DNA from 2 places in the Kitasatospora sp. NPDC094028 genome. Region 2 is predicted to be linked to the other one. Evidence: riboswitches for the same ligand, from Rfam matches in the RefSeq annotation. Region 2 holds a riboswitch; the other holds the start of a gene.
The links. Region 2 has a riboswitch for thiamine pyrophosphate ahead of thiO (glycine oxidase ThiO). Riboswitches for the same ligand answer to the same signal wherever they lie in the genome.
Positions count from the first base shown of each region.

Region 1: it holds a riboswitch for thiamine pyrophosphate, as region 2 does, so the genes downstream of both, ACPC54_RS03505 (purine-cytosine permease family protein) here and thiO (glycine oxidase ThiO) in region 2, are expected to answer to the same signal.

Region 1 covers NZ_JBMVFA010000002.1:101,279-108,426, reverse strand. The annotation lists gene ACPC54_RS03520 (DUF5926 family protein) at 1-201, opposite strand, end outside; gene ACPC54_RS03515 (ATP-binding protein) at 357-812, opposite strand; gene ACPC54_RS03510 (glycerophosphodiester phosphodiesterase family protein) at 1,262-2,086, opposite strand; gene ACPC54_RS03505 (purine-cytosine permease family protein) at 2,177-3,592, opposite strand; TPP riboswitch at 3,585-3,732, opposite strand; gene ACPC54_RS03500 (S1C family serine protease) at 3,965-5,938, shown strand; tRNA gene ACPC54_RS03495 (tRNA-Ser) at 6,017-6,104, shown strand; gene ACPC54_RS03490 (MerR family transcriptional regulator) at 6,256-7,083, shown strand; gene ACPC54_RS03485 (MFS transporter) at 7,132-7,148, shown strand, end outside.
Region 2 covers NZ_JBMVFA010000001.1:257,154-264,301, forward strand. The annotation lists gene ACPC54_RS01125 (thiazole synthase) at 1-6, opposite strand, end outside; gene thiS (sulfur carrier protein ThiS) at 9-218, opposite strand; gene thiO (glycine oxidase ThiO) at 215-1,390, opposite strand; TPP riboswitch at 1,394-1,506, opposite strand; gene ACPC54_RS01140 (NAD(P)/FAD-dependent oxidoreductase) at 1,661-2,860, shown strand; gene ACPC54_RS01145 (Rv2175c family DNA-binding protein) at 2,926-3,291, shown strand; gene thiE (thiamine phosphate synthase) at 3,291-3,938, shown strand; gene ACPC54_RS01155 (polyprenyl synthetase family protein) at 3,970-5,076, opposite strand; gene metF (methylenetetrahydrofolate reductase [NAD(P)H]) at 5,260-6,174, shown strand; gene ACPC54_RS01165 (hypothetical protein) at 6,338-7,148, shown strand, end outside.

The DNA.
Region 1 (7,148 bases), on a different contig from region 2:
GTCGGCCTCGCCCGGCAGGCCCTCGAACGGGCGGTGCACCAGCTCCTGGACGGCGTGCGAGGCCTCCCGGCCGTGGCAGGCCTTGTAGCGGCGGCCCGAGCCGCAGGGGCAGGCCTCGCGGGCCCCCACCACGGGGACCTCGCCCGTGACGGCGGTGGTGGACTGGCGCTGCGGCGCCTTCTTGGCGGCCTTCTTGCCCATGCTGCGGCTCTCCCGGGGACGTGGTCCTGTTGCTCGGGAGAGCCTACTGACGTTCCCCGGGCGGGCGGGAACGCGCCGGGGCGGGCCCGGTGCGATCCGCCGCCCGGCCCGGGCGGCAGGGCCGGGCCGGCTGCCGCCCGCGCGGGAGACGGACCCTAGGCCGAACGGGCGTCGCCGCCGGTGCGCCGGGCGTGCCGGGCGCGCGCGGGCAGCGCGGCCCAGACCGTCACCTCGCCGGGCGCGTCGCGCACGCCCCAGTCGCTGGCCAGCTGGTCGACGATGCTCAGGCCGCGGCCGCCGCGCGAGGTCAGCGAGGGGCTGGCGGGCAGCGGCCGGGTGGCCGCGCCGCCGTCGGTGACCTCCAGGGTCAGCACGCCGTCCGTGTGCATCTGCCAGCGGACCAGCACGCCGCCGGCCGGCTCGTCCCGGTCCTCGCCGTGGCCGTCCGGTCTGCTCTCGCCCCGGCCGTCCTCGTGCTCGGTGGCGCCCGGTGCGGGGTGCTTCCCCGAGGGGACGCCGACCAGCACCTGGTCCACCACCTCCGCGCGGGCGCCGCGGCCGAGGGCCGTCAGCGGGCCGAGCGGACGGGCGTACCGGCAGGCGTTGCTCAACAGCTCGGAAAGGATCAGTACGGCATCATCAATGACCGGTTCCGGTATCTGCCGGTCACCCAGATCTCGACGCAGTCGGCGCCGTGCGACCCCGACACTCGCTGGGCCGTGCGGCACTGCCATGGTCGATGAAGTCGGCACTTCGCGCGCCACCATCAACGCCACCCCCGGACCTCCTTCAGCGTATGCCGAGGGAGAGATGCCCCTTGGTAATGCGTCGGAAACGACCGTCCGGCGATCCCGGCGGCCCATTTCCGGCGGCACGACGGACGGTGGACGAGAGGTCATTCCGCGCTCACCCTCCGTCGCCCGCGCGGAAGAATTCCGGCAATAACGTGCCCGGAAGGTTTGACTGCCGACCGAAACGTTCAGGTTGGCCGAGGACGTCGTTCCCGGCCCGGCGGATCACCGCCGGCGCGCGGGCCCGGACCACCCCCGCGCGGCCCGGCTCAGCGGCCGAGCTGCTTCAGCACCTCGGCCGGCCGGTTGGTGATGATCGCGGACACCCCGAGCTCCAGGCACAGCTCGACGTCGGCCGGCTCGTCCACCGTCCACACGTGCACCTCGTGCCCCAGCTCGCGCAGCCGCGGCACCAGGTCCGGCCTGGCCCGGATCAGGTCGATGCCCGGCCCGGCGATCCGCGCCCCGCCCGGCAGCGGCCTGCCCTCGCGCAGCCGGCCGAGCAGCGGCAGCATCCGCTCGATCAGGAAGACCCGGCGGTAGTCCGGCGCGGCCTCGGCCACCCGGGTCAGCGCGATCGAGGAGAAGCTCATGATCCGGGCGGACGGGCGGTCGCCCTCCCGCTCCGGGCCGATCTTGAACCGCTCCAGCATCGCCAGCAGTTCGGCCTCCACCCGGCCGCGGAAGCGCACCGGGTGCTTGGTCTCGATCGCCAGGTCCACCGGGCGGCCGCAGTCCACCACCAGCTCCAGCAGGCGCTCCAGCCGCAGCACGCCGCGCAGCTCCGGGTCGGTGCTGGGGCGGCCGGTCTTCCACGCGCCGAAGTCGTACGCCTCCAGCTCGGCGAGGGTCATCGCGGAGACGGTGCCGCGGCCGTTGGACACCCGGCCGATCCGGCGGTCGTGCACGCAGACCAGGTGGCCGTCCGCGGTGACCCGGACGTCGCACTCGACCGCGTCCGCGCCCTCGTCCAGGGCGCGCCGGTAGGCCGCCAGGGTGTGCTCGGGCAGGGCGTGGGAGGAACCGCGGTGGGCGATCACCTGGACGGGCGGCGCGGTGCGCGCCGCCGCCGAGGGCAGGTCTTTGCTGGTCACAGCGCTAACGATAGGCGGCGGAAGTGAAGCGGAGGCGAAGACGGTCCCAACCTGCGGGGCCGTCTTCGCCTCCGGACGCCGTGCCCGGGGTCAGCCCCGGCCGGTGCGGCGGGTGAGCGGGGTGAGCGCCCAGGTGGCCAGCGCGGGCACCAGGAAGGCGAACAGCGAGGCCGAGGTCCACTCCTGCGGCGTGAAGTGCAGCGTCTCCTGGGCCGAGGTCCAGAAGCCCGTCCACCAGTCGGCGACCTCGGTCGGCGCGAGGAACTGGTAGACCGCGAAGCCCAGCACCCACGGCAGCAGCATCAGCCAGCGGGACGGCGCGTCGGCCGCGAGGTTCCAGCCGGACCGGCCCGCGCCGAAGAAGTAGTCCACCGCCAGCACGGCCAGCAGCGGCACGAACACCGAGCCGATCAGGCCGAGGAAGTTGCTGTAGGTGTCGGTGAACCGGTCGATCCGCAGCGCCAGCACGGTGGTCAGCAGGCCGATCGCGCCGCTCAGCACCCGGCGGTCCACCCGCGGCAGCAGGTTCTGCACCGACATCGCCGTCGAGTAGACGTTGGCGAAGGACTGGTCGGTCTCGCGCAGCACCAGCACCAGCAGGAACAGCCATCCGAACGACACCCCGAGGAAGGAGTCGAAGATCTTGTTCGGGTCGCCGTCCGACTGCAGCAGCGCCATCAGGCCGAGCACGTAGCACCAGACCTGGGCGACCGTGTAGCCGGAGAAGCTGCCCCAGAAGGCCGACCGCGCGGTGCGCGAGTGCCGGGTGTAGTCGGCGGCCAGCGGGACGAAGGAGATCGACACCGCGATCATCGTGTCGGTCGCGTGCAGGAAGCCCGTCCAGTTCCCGGCGCCCGGGTCCGGCACGCCCTGGCGGCCCAGCTGGACGGTGAAGTACACCATCGCCACGGCCACCGCCCCGGCCACGAACCGGCGCAGCACCGCGATCGAGCCCAGCGGCCAGATGGTCAGCGCGGTGGTCAGTGCGCCGGCGAGCAGCACGAACAGCCAGCGGTAGCCGCTGGTGTGCGCGACGGTCTGCGCGCCGGCCGAGATGGTCAGCAGCTCGAACACGCCCCAGCCGACGCACTGGACGATGTTCAGCACGGTCGGCAGGTACGACAGCCGGGTGCCGAACAGCCCGCGCAGGTTCGCCATCGCGGGCGCGCCGGTGCGGGCGCCGATCAGCGCGGCCACGGCGAGCATCGCGGTGCCGACCGCCGTCCCGGCCACGATCGCGGTCACCGCGGCGGCCAGCGACAGCTCGCTGTCCTTGGCGCCGAGCACGGTGGCGGCGGTGGAGAAGCCGATCAGGCTGACGCCGAGGTTCATCCAGAGCGCGAAGTGGTCCCGGAAGCGCAGCGTGCGCGGCGGTTCGGTGTCCAGGACGAGCGGGGCCTCGGCCCGTCCCGGGTGGTCGAGCACGGCGGTCGGCGCGGCGGCCGGACCGGGGAAGTCCTTGGACGCGGGCGCGCCCTCGGAAGGGGATGGCGAAGCAGGCGGCACGGCCGATACTCCCTACGCCGGCATTACCCGGACAGGTTCCGGCGGTCAGCGCCCCCTCGACGGTTCGCCGTCAGTCCAGTGGCGTACCGTCGACATGCGCACTCTCAGCCTGGTGGGTCCAAGCTCCCGCGTGTCAGTTTGGAGCGACAGGCTAACCGGCGCCGGGGGGTGAACACCAAGGCCAGGGGTGCGCGACCCGCATTGCGGGACGCCCGCCGGGGTGGGGGAGCGGCCGGTCGCCCGAGGTCAGCGGGCCCGAACGTCGGTGGCGGCTAAGGATTCTTATGAGTTCTTCAGAGGGGTCCTTACGGCGATCGAATCGGCGGTGCGAAAAACTATGGTCCTTGGTCCTGTCAGCTATGGAGGTCGTCCGTGAGCACCGAGCGCGAGGTTGGGCCCACCGGGCCGCAGGGGGAGCAGCCCTCGGGCAGCCAGGGAGCGGACGCTCCCGCTGCCGACGCCCCTGCTCAGGGCGGCGGGCACAAGCCGACCATGGCGTTCAGCCGGATCCCGGACCCGGCGGCGAAGGCCGGGCCGGAGCCGGCGGCCGAGCCGGTCGAGGCCCCCGCGGCCGACGCCGCGGCCGCGGCCCCCGCTGACGGCGGGCACAAGCCGACCATGGCGTTCAGCCGGATCCCCGACCCGGCGGCGAAGGCCGAGCCGGCCGAGGCCGCTCCCGTCGCGGCCGCTCCCGTCGAGCCGGCGCCGGCCGAGGGCGGGCACAAGCCCACCGTCGCCTTCACCAAGGTCCCCGCGCCGGAGGCCCCGGCGGCGCCCGCCGCCGAGCCCGTCACCGCGGCGCCCGCGGCGGCCGAGTCGGCCGAGCCCGCCGTCGACCCCGTCACCGGCTACCTCGACGCGCCGCCGCCGGTCCTGCCGCCCGCGCCGCCCGCCGCCGCGTCGGCCGCCCCCGTCCCGGCCGCGCTGCCGCAGGGCGACAACCCGTACGCCACCCCGACCCACGGCGTCCCGGCCGCCGGCGCGCAGGACCCGTACGGCGCCGCGCCCGTCCCCGGCGCGGACCCGTACGGTGCGGCGCCCGCGCCGATGACCGGCGGCCCGGCCGCGCACGCCCACCACCCCTTCGGCGCCGGCCAGCCGCTCGGCGGCTGGGGCGCCCACGACGCCACCGGCGGCCCCGGCCACCCCGGCGGCCCGGCCGGCCCGCTCGGCTACCCGGCCGAGTACCCCGGCGGCCCGCAGGGCCCGTCCGGCCCGCGCAAGAAGCGCGGCGCCCTGGTCGCCCTGGTCGCCGCCGTCGCGCTGGTCGCCGGTGTGGCCGGCGGCGCGATCGGTGTGACCGTCGCGAAGAACGACGACAGCGGCAGCTCCGCGAACGACCACCGCAGCACCACCGTCCAGGCCAGCAACACCCAGAAGACCGAGCCCGCCCCCGGCTCGATCGCCGGCATCGCGCAGAAGGCGCTGCCCAGCGTCGTCACCATCAAGGCGCAGGGCAACGGCGAGTCCGGCACCGGCACCGGCTTCGTCTTCGACACCGAGGGCCACATCCTCACCAACAACCACGTGGTCGCGCCGACCCTCGGCGCCGGCGGCGGCAAGCTGACCGTCAAGTTCGCCGACGGCACCTCCTACAACGCCTCGGTGCTGGGCAACGCGTCCGGCTACGACGTCGCCGTGGTCAAGATCGAGAACCCGCCGAAGAACAAGCTGGCGCCGCTCCCGCTGGCCGACTCCGACAAGGTCAACGTCGGCGACACCACCATCGCGATCGGTGCGCCGTACGGCCTGGAGTCCACCGTCACCAGCGGCATCGTCAGCGCCAAGGACCGCCCGGTCGCCTCCGGCGACGAGACCGGCTCGCAGGCCTCGTACATGAACGCCCTGCAGACCGACGCCTCGATCAACCCCGGCAACTCCGGCGGCCCGCTGCTCGACGCCAGCGGCGCGGTGATGGGCATCAACTCGGCGATCCAGTCCAACGCCTCCGCCAACGGCCGGGCCGGCAGCATCGGCCTGGGCTTCGCCATCCCGATCAACCAGGCGAAGTGGGTGGCCGACACCCTGATCAAGACCGGCAAGCCCGTCTACGCCAAGCTCGACGTGCTGCGCAACGACGACTACAAGGGCGACGGCGCGCAGATCCAGACCCGCGACATCCAGGGTCAGCCGCCCGTCACCCCGGGCGGCGCCGCCGACAAGGCCGGCCTCAAGGCGGGCGACGTCATCACCAAGCTCGGCGGCGCGCCGATCGAGAACGGCCCCGCCCTGGTCAGCCGGATCTGGACGCACAAGCCCGGCGAGACCGTCGACGTCGAGTACACCCGCAACGGCCAGCCCTTCTCCACCAAGGTCACCCTCGGCTCGCGCGAGGGCGACCAGTGACCTCCGGCCACTGACCCCGGCCACCGGTGAAACCGTGTGCACCGAACCCCCGCGAAACCGTTAGGCTGACCTCCGCCTGGAGAGCTGCCCGAGCGGCCTAAGGGAACAGTCTTGAAAACTGTCGCATGGTGACCCCATGCCGTGGGTTCGAATCCCACGCTCTCCGCCGGTAGGAGAACACCTGCTCAGGGCGGGTGCCGAGAACATTCGGCACCCGCCCTCGGCGTTTGCGGGTGGGCCGGCCGCGAGCCTCCTGCGGGCCCGCCGCAGGCCGGAGTTGACCCTGACACCGTGGCAGGCGGTGGAGTGGAGACACCATGTTGACCATCGGAGACTTCGCCAGCCACGGCCGGGTATCGGTACGGATGCTGCGCCACTACGACGCGATCGGACTGCTGCGGCCCGCCCGGGTGGATCCGGTCAGCGGCTACCGCTCGTACGAGGCGGCCCAACTCACCCGGCTGAACCGGGTGATCGCGCTCAAGGAGCTCGGCTTCACGCTGCACCAGGTGAAGGCCGTGCTCGACGAGGAGCTGGGCGCCGCCGAACTGCGCGGGATGCTGCGCCTGCGGCGGGCCCAGCTCGCCGAGGCGATCGCGGCGGACGAGCAGCGGCTGACCCGGGTGGAGGCGAGGCTCCGAACGATCGAGAGCGAGGGACAGATGTCCGAGCACGATGTCGTGGTGAAGCCGGTGCCGTCCGTCCGAGTGGCCCAACTGACCGCCGTGGCAAGGAGTTACCAGCCCGAGGACATCGGGCCGGTGATCGGCCCGCTGTTCGCCGAGCTGTGCCGCCGGGTCGCCGAGGCCGGGATCGAGGAGACCGGCCCGTCCGTCGCCTGCTACCAGGACGGGCCGGACGGCGACGGCTCGGTCCTGGTCCGGGCCGCCGTACCGGTCGCGTCCTCGGTGCCGGGCGGCCGCGACGACTTCGAGGTCGTCGACCTGCCGTCGATCGCGGCGGCGGCGTCCGTCGTGCACCGCGGCCCGATGGACGCGGCGGTGGGCAGCTTCCAGGCACTGGCCCGCTTCATCGAGGAGAACGGCTACCGCTCGGCCGGCTACGCCCGGGAGCTCTACCTGGAGTGCCCCGAGGACCAGGCCGGGTGGGTGGTCGAGCTGCAGGAGCCGGTGGTCCGCCGGTAGCGGCGCGGCTTGCCCTCGACCTGGTCGAGGGTCCTAACGTCGCCCGGCGTGACCACCGCGACCGC
Region 2 (7,148 bases):
GGCCATGGTCAGCCTCCCTGGACGGCGGTGAGGATCTCGATCCGGTCGCCGCTGTTGAGCGACGTCTCGGACCACGAACTGCGGGGCACCACGGCCTCGTTGAGCGCGGCGGCGACGCCGGTGTTGGCGGCGCTGACGGTGGCCACCAGCTCGGCGAGGGTGGTCGTGGCGGGCAGCCGGCGGGGCTCGCCGTTGACGGTCAGGGCGATCTCGGTCATGCGGAGGCCTTCGTGACGGGGTGGTCCTGGGCGAACCGGGTGGGCGTGAACGGCCGTGCCAGCTCCGGGACTTCGCCGGTGGTCAGGTAGTCGGCGAGCAGGTCGGCGGTCACCGGGGTGAGCAGCACGCCGTTGCGGTAGTGGCCGGTGGTGGCGACCAGGCCGGGCAGCGAGGTCGGGCCCAGCAGCGGGGCGTTGTCCGGCGAGCCCGGGCGCAGCCCGGCCGAGGTCTCCAGCAGCGGGAGTTCGGTGATCCCCGGGACCAACTCGTGGGCGTCGCGCAGGAGTTCGTAGACCCCGCCGGCGGTGACGGTGGTGTCGTAGCCCTGCTCCTCGGTGGTCGCGCCGACCACCAGCTCGCCGTTCTCGCGGGGGACGAGGTAGATGTGCTGGCCGCGCACCACGGCGCGGACGTTGCGGGACAGGAACGGCCGGTAGGCGTCCGGTATCCCCAGCCGCAGCACCTGCCCCTTCACCGGGCGGATCGCGGGCAGCACGTCCTCGGGCAGGCCGGCCAGCCGGTGGCTGTGCGGGCCGGCGGCGAGCACGACCCGGTCGGCGGTGACGGTCTCGCCGGAGCCCAGCCGGGCGCCGACCGCGCGGCCGTCCTCGACCAGCAGCTCGACCGCCTCGGCGCGGTGCAGCAGCACCTTCGCGCCCTCGCAGGCGACGACCAGGGCCTCGAGCAGCCGGCGGGGGTCGACCTGGTGGTCGTCCGCGACGTGCAGGCCGCCGCGCACGCCGGGGGCGAGCATCGGCTCCAGCCGGCGGGCCTCCCGGCCGGTCAGCCAGGTCGAGTCCAGGCCCAGCCGCTGGTGGAAGGCGTGCAGTTCGCGCAGCTCCGCGCGGTCGTCGGAGTCCAGCGCGACGGCGATCGTGCCGCAGCGGCGGTAGCCGGTGTCCAGGCCGCCGCTCGCCTCGGAGAGCTCGGCGGCGAAGGCCGCGTACCGCTCGTTCGAGGCCATCCCGAGGCGCAGCAGCGGCTCCTCGCCGTACTGCAGCTCGGTGACCGGGGCGAGCATCCCGGCCGCGACCCCGGCGGCCCCGCCGCCGGGGGCGGGGTCGACCACGATCACGGTCCCCGCGCCGCGCTGCGCGGTGCGCCAGGCCACGGCGAGGCCGATGATGCCCCCGCCGATCACCAGCACGTCCGCGCGGGCGCCTGATGGCAAGCGTGACAAAGCTGCTCTTCTCCCTTCGCCGGTATGACCCGGATCAGGTTCGGACGGTCGCGGGCCGTGCCAGCCCGCCTCTCAGCCCGGTCCGCCGGGCTCCCGTGTGGTGCCACCACCTTAACGCCGGGGGTCGGCCCGGCCGAAGGCCCGTACGCAGGGCGGACGGGCCCGCGCGCGGTGGCCCGCGGGACGGCCGAAGACCCGTGCGGCGGGCGGGCGGTGGAGGGGCCGGCGGGGCCGCGGAGACCCCTCGGTACAGTGACGGGCGTGGCAGAGCTGAGCGGAACGGACCAGGTGGTCGTCATCGTCGGAGCCGGGCTGGCCGGGGCGCAGTGCGCCCTGAAGCTGCGGCAGGGCGGCTGGCGGGGGCGGATCGTGCTGGTCGGCGAGGAGCCGCGCGCGCCGTACGACCGGCCGCCGCTCTCCAAGGACGTGCTGCTCGGCAAGGCCGACGCCACCACCCTGGACATCGACTACGAGGAGCTCGGCGTCGAGCTGCTGCTCGGCCGCCGCGCCACCGGCCTGGCCCCCGGCGTGCTGCACACCGACGCCGGCGAGCTGCCGTACGACGCGCTGGTGATCGCCACCGGCGCCGTCCCGCGCGCCCTGCCCGGCGCCGACCGGGCCCACCTGCTGCACACCCTGGACGACGCCCTGGCGCTGCGCGCGCTGCTGCGCCCCGGCCGCCGGCTGGTGCTGGTCGGCGCGGGCTGGATCGGCGCCGAGGTGGCGACCGCCGCCCGGCAGGCCGGCTGCGAGGTGACCGTCGTGGAGGCGGGCCCGGCGCCGCTGCCGGGCGCGCTGCCGGTCGAGGTGGGCTCGGCGATGGCCGCCTGGTACGCGGAGGCCGGGATCGGGCTGCGCTGCGGGGTCGGCGTCGAGGCGGTGGAGCCGGGCGCGGTGCGGCTGGCGGACGGCTCGCACCTGCCCGCCGACGAGGTGGTGGTCGGCGTCGGCGCCCGGCCCGCGACCGGCTGGCTGGTCGGCTCCGGCGTCGAGCTGGACGCGAGCGGCGCCGTCGTCGTGGACGGCCGGCTGCGCACGAGCCTGCCCGGCGTCCTCGCGGTCGGGGACTGCGTCAGCTACCCGTCGGCCCGGGCCGGCGCCCGGCTGGCCGTCCAGCACTGGGACCACGCCCTGCAGTCCGGCGACGCGGCCGCCGCCTCGGTGCTCGGGGCGGACACGCCCGCGTACGACCCGGTGCCGTACTTCTGGTCCGAGCAGTTCGGGCGGATGGTGCAGTACGCCGGCCGGCACGCCGAGGGCGACGAGCTGCTGTGGCGCGGCAGCCCGCAGGACGCCTCCTGGGCGGTGCTCTGGCTGCGCGACGGCGTGCCGAGCGCGCTGCTGACCGTGGACCGGCCGCGCGACCTCACCCAGGGGCGGAAGCTGATCGAGCGCGGCACGGCGCTGGATCCGGCCCGCGCGGCGGACCCGGAGGTGCCGCTCAAGGCGGCGGCGCGCTGACCTCACGGGTGCCCGTGACCGGGCCCTTGGTGCGCGGACCGGTGCGGAGGTGGCAGTCTGGTGCCGTGAGTGAGATCGATGCCAAGACTGACGCCCTGGTCCCCGAGTGGCTGTACCTGCCCGACATCTCCGAGCGGTGGGGTGTGCTGGTCACCGAGGTCCGCAACATGGTCAAGAAGGGTGACCTGATCGCGGTCCGCCGCGGTCCCAACAAGTCGCTGCAGGTCCCGGCGGCGTTCATCGACGAGGACGGCCCGGTCAAGCACCTGGTCGGCCTGCTGACCGTGCTGCGGGACAGCGGCTTCAGCGACGAAGAGATCATCGCGTGGATGTTCACCGAGGACGCGTCGCTGCCCGGCACCCCGGTGCAGGCGCTGTGGGAGAACCGCGCGACCGAGGTCAAGCGCCGCGCCCAGGCCATGGCGCTGTGATGACCGACCGCCGCGCCCGTCTGGCGGACGCCCGGCTCTACCTGTGCACCGACGCCCGTCGCGAGCAGGGCGACCTGGTTGACTTCCTCGACGAGGCGCTGGCCGGCGGGGTGGACATCGTCCAGCTCCGCGACAAGGGCCTGGAGGCGAAGCAGGAGCTGGAGGCGCTGGAGGTCTTCGCCGACGCCTGCCACCGGCACGGCAAGCTGCTGGCCGTCAACGACCGCGCCGACGTCGCCCACGCGGCCCGGCCGGACGTGCTGCACCTGGGCCAGGACGACCTGCCGGTGCCGGCCGCCCGGGCGATCCTCGGCGAGGACGTCCTGATCGGGCGCTCCTGCCACGCCGAGTCCGAGGTGGACGCGGCGATCGCCGAGCCGGGTGTGGACTACTTCTGCACCGGCCCGGTCTGGCCCACCCCGACCAAGCCGGGCCGCTACGCGCCGGGCCTCGGCCTGGTCTCGTACGCGGCGAAGCAGCCCACCGACCGGCCGTGGTTCGCGATCGGCGGGATCGACCTCGGCAACCTCGACGAGGTGCTGGCGGCCGGCGCCCGCCGGATCGTGGTGGTCCGGGCCATCACCGCGGCGGACGACCCGCGGGCGGCCGCCGCCGAGCTCGCCCGCCGGGTGCGCGCGGCGGTCTGAACCCGCTGAGCACAGGGGCCGTCGCCGTCCGTCAGTACTTGCGGACGGTGGCGGCCTCGGCCAGCGCCAGCAGCACCTCGCGGGCCCGCTCGTCCGCCAGCGGCGCCGCCGCCAGCGCGGCCAGGGCCTGCCGCATCAGCTCGGCGATCCGCTGCTCCACGCGCTCGGGCGCGCCGCTGCGGGCGACCAGCTCGCGCAGCTCGACGACCTCGGCGGCGGCCAGGTCCGGCGCGCCGAGCCGCCGGTCCAGGTGCCGGGCCTCCTCGGCCGACAGACCGCGCATCGCGTGCGCGACCAGCAGGGTGCGCTTGCCCTCGCGCAGGTCGTCCCCGGCGGGCTTGCCGGTGACCGCCGGGTCCCCGAAGACGCCGAGCAGGTCGTCCCGCAGCTGGAAGGCCTCGCCGAGCGGCAGCCCGAACGCGCCGAGCGCCTCGACCAGCTCCGGCCCGGCGCCGGCCAGCAGGGCGCCGACCTGCAGGGGCCGCTCGATGGTGTACTTCGCCGACTTGTAGTGCAGCACCGTCCGCGCGCGCTCCAGCGCGCCGTCGTCGGCCGAGTCGCCGGCCACCGGCTCCAGCACGTCCAGGTACTGGCCGACCATGACCTCGGTGCGCATCAGGTCGAACACCGGCTTGGCGGCCAGCACGGCGGCCGGCTCCAGGCCCGAGCGCAGGAACAGCTCGTCGCACCAGATCAGCAGCAGGTCGCCGAGCAGCACCGCGGCCGAGGCGCCGTACTGCTCGCGGTCGCCGCGCCAGCCGCTCTCCCGGTGCAGCGCCTCGAAGCGGCGGTGGACGGAGGGCAGGCCGCGGCGGGTGTCGCTGCGGTCCATCAGGTCGTCGTGCACCAGGGCGCTGGCCTGCAGCAGCTCCAGCGCGGCGGCCGCGTGGGCGATCCCGTCGCCGGTCGCCGGGCCGCCGGCGGCGCGCCAGCCCCAGTAGCAGAAGGCCGGGCGCAGCCGCTTGCCGCCGTCCAGCAGGAAGTCGCGCAGCGCCTCGGTGGCGGGCGCCAGCTGCGGCGAGATCTTGTCGAGCAGCGTGGCCTGTCCGTCCATGAACTCGGCGAGGGCGTCGTTGACGCGGGTACGGACGTCCTCCACGTCGATGGGGTTGGCCGGCCGGTTGCTGGACGAGGTCACGATGGGGCTCCGCTGATTCACTCGGGTGCAGCAAGCGTAGCGGGGTGGCTGGGAACATCCGTGCGAGCCGCCGCCGGGGCCGTACCGGCCACGGCCGGACATAGCCGGAATACCGCCCAGCGGCCGTCTCACCCAGTGGGATCGGGTTGTCGGCCGCCCGAACCCGGCCGATAGCCTGTCAGCATGGCACTCGGTATCGCTTCCACCCGGACGGACCGCGCACTGACGGTCCGCGAGCTGCTGGCGGCCGGCAAGCGGTCCTTCTCGTTCGAGTTCATGCCGCCACGCACCGAGGTGGGCGAGCAGAAGCTCTGGGACGCCATCCGTCGGCTCGAACCGCTCGACCCGAACTTCGTCTGCATGACCTACGGCGCCGGCGGCTCCTCGCGCGAGCGCACCGTCAACATGGTCGGCCGGATCGCCACCGAGACGACCCTGACCCCGGTGGCCCACCTGACCGCCGTGGACCACTCGATCGCGGAACTGCGCAACATCATCGGCCAGTACGCCGACCAGGGCGTCCGGAACGTCCTGGCCGTCCGGGGCGACCCGCCCGGCGACCCGATGGGCGAGTGGGTCCGGCACCCCGAGGGCGTCACCTACGCGTACGAGCTGGTCGAGCTGATCAAGGGGATCGGCGACTTCTGCGTGGGCGTCGCGGCCTCGCCGAACATGCACCCGCGCTCCACGAACTGGGACGACGACATCCGGCACTTCGTCGGGAAGATCCGGGCCGGCGCGGACTACGCGATCACCCAGATGTTCTTCGAGGTCGACGACTACCTGCGGCTGCGCGACCGGGTCGCGGCGGCGGGCTGCGAGACGCCGATCATCCCGGAGATCATGCCGGTCACCAACGCCAAGCAGCTGGAGCGCTTCCCGCAGCTCAGCGGCTCGGCCTTCCCGGCCGAGCTGGAGTCCCGGCTGCGCTCGGCCATCGACGACCCGGCGGCGCTGCGGGCGATCGGCATGGAGCACGCCACCGCGATGGCCGAGCGGCTGCTCGCCGAGGGCGCGCCCGGCCTGCACTTCATCACCCTCAACCACTCCACCGCGACGCTGGAGATCTACCAGAACCTCGGCCTGCACCAGCGCTGACGCCGTCCACGGGCCCGCCACCGGCACGCCGGAGGCGGGCTCGGTCGTGTGCGGCCGGGCGCCCGGGACGGCGGGAACGCGATGCGGTACCTCGGCCGTTGAACCGGTACAGTCGCCGCACACGCGCGGCGCGCGCGGGCACGCGACTGGAGGTAGCGGGCGGATGGGCATCGGGTACCTGCTGCTGTACGTCGCGTTGGCGGTGGTGGCGCTCTGGCTGATCGCCGAGGTGCTGCTGCAGAACCGGGCGCCGCTGCACTGGCGCGTCCTCGCGCTGGCCGGCTTCCTCGGCGTCGCCGCCGGCATGAAGCTCGGCTCGGTCGTGGTGATCGGCGCCGGGGCCGTCCTGTTCGCGGTCGGCCAGACCTTCGTCACCCTCTCGGTCAAGCGCGGCTACCAGGCCGGCTGGTCCCTGCGCAAGCCGGACGGGAGCCTGCCCGGACCGCTCGCCAAGGTGCCCCTGCTCGGCGCCCTGACCGGCGGCGCCGCCGTCACCGCAGCGGCCGCGGCCACCGCGGAGCGGGTCGGCGAGGTCGGCTCGGTGGAGGAGGCGGAAGCGGTCGCGGAAGCGGTGGCGGAGGACGTCCCGGAGGTCGAACGGACGGCCGCGTTCGAGCCGCAGGGCCTCGCCGAGGACGGCGTCTACGCGCCCGGCTACTACGAGCAGCAGCCGGAGCCCCAGCACCAGGACCCGCAGCACCAGGCGGCGCAGCACCAGGACTTCCAGCACCAGCAGCAGGACCCGTACGCCGGCGCCTACCAGGCCGGCTACGACCAGCAGCAGTGGCAGACCCAGCAGCAGCCGGCCTACGCCTCCTACGACCAGGCGTACGGCGGCTACCCGCAGCAGCACCAGGACGTGCAGCACCAGCAGCAGGACCCGTACGCCGGCGCCTACCAGGCCGGCTACGACCAGCAGCAGTGGCAGCAGGCCCAGCCGCAGCACCAGCAGCAGGGGTGGGACCCGAACGCCC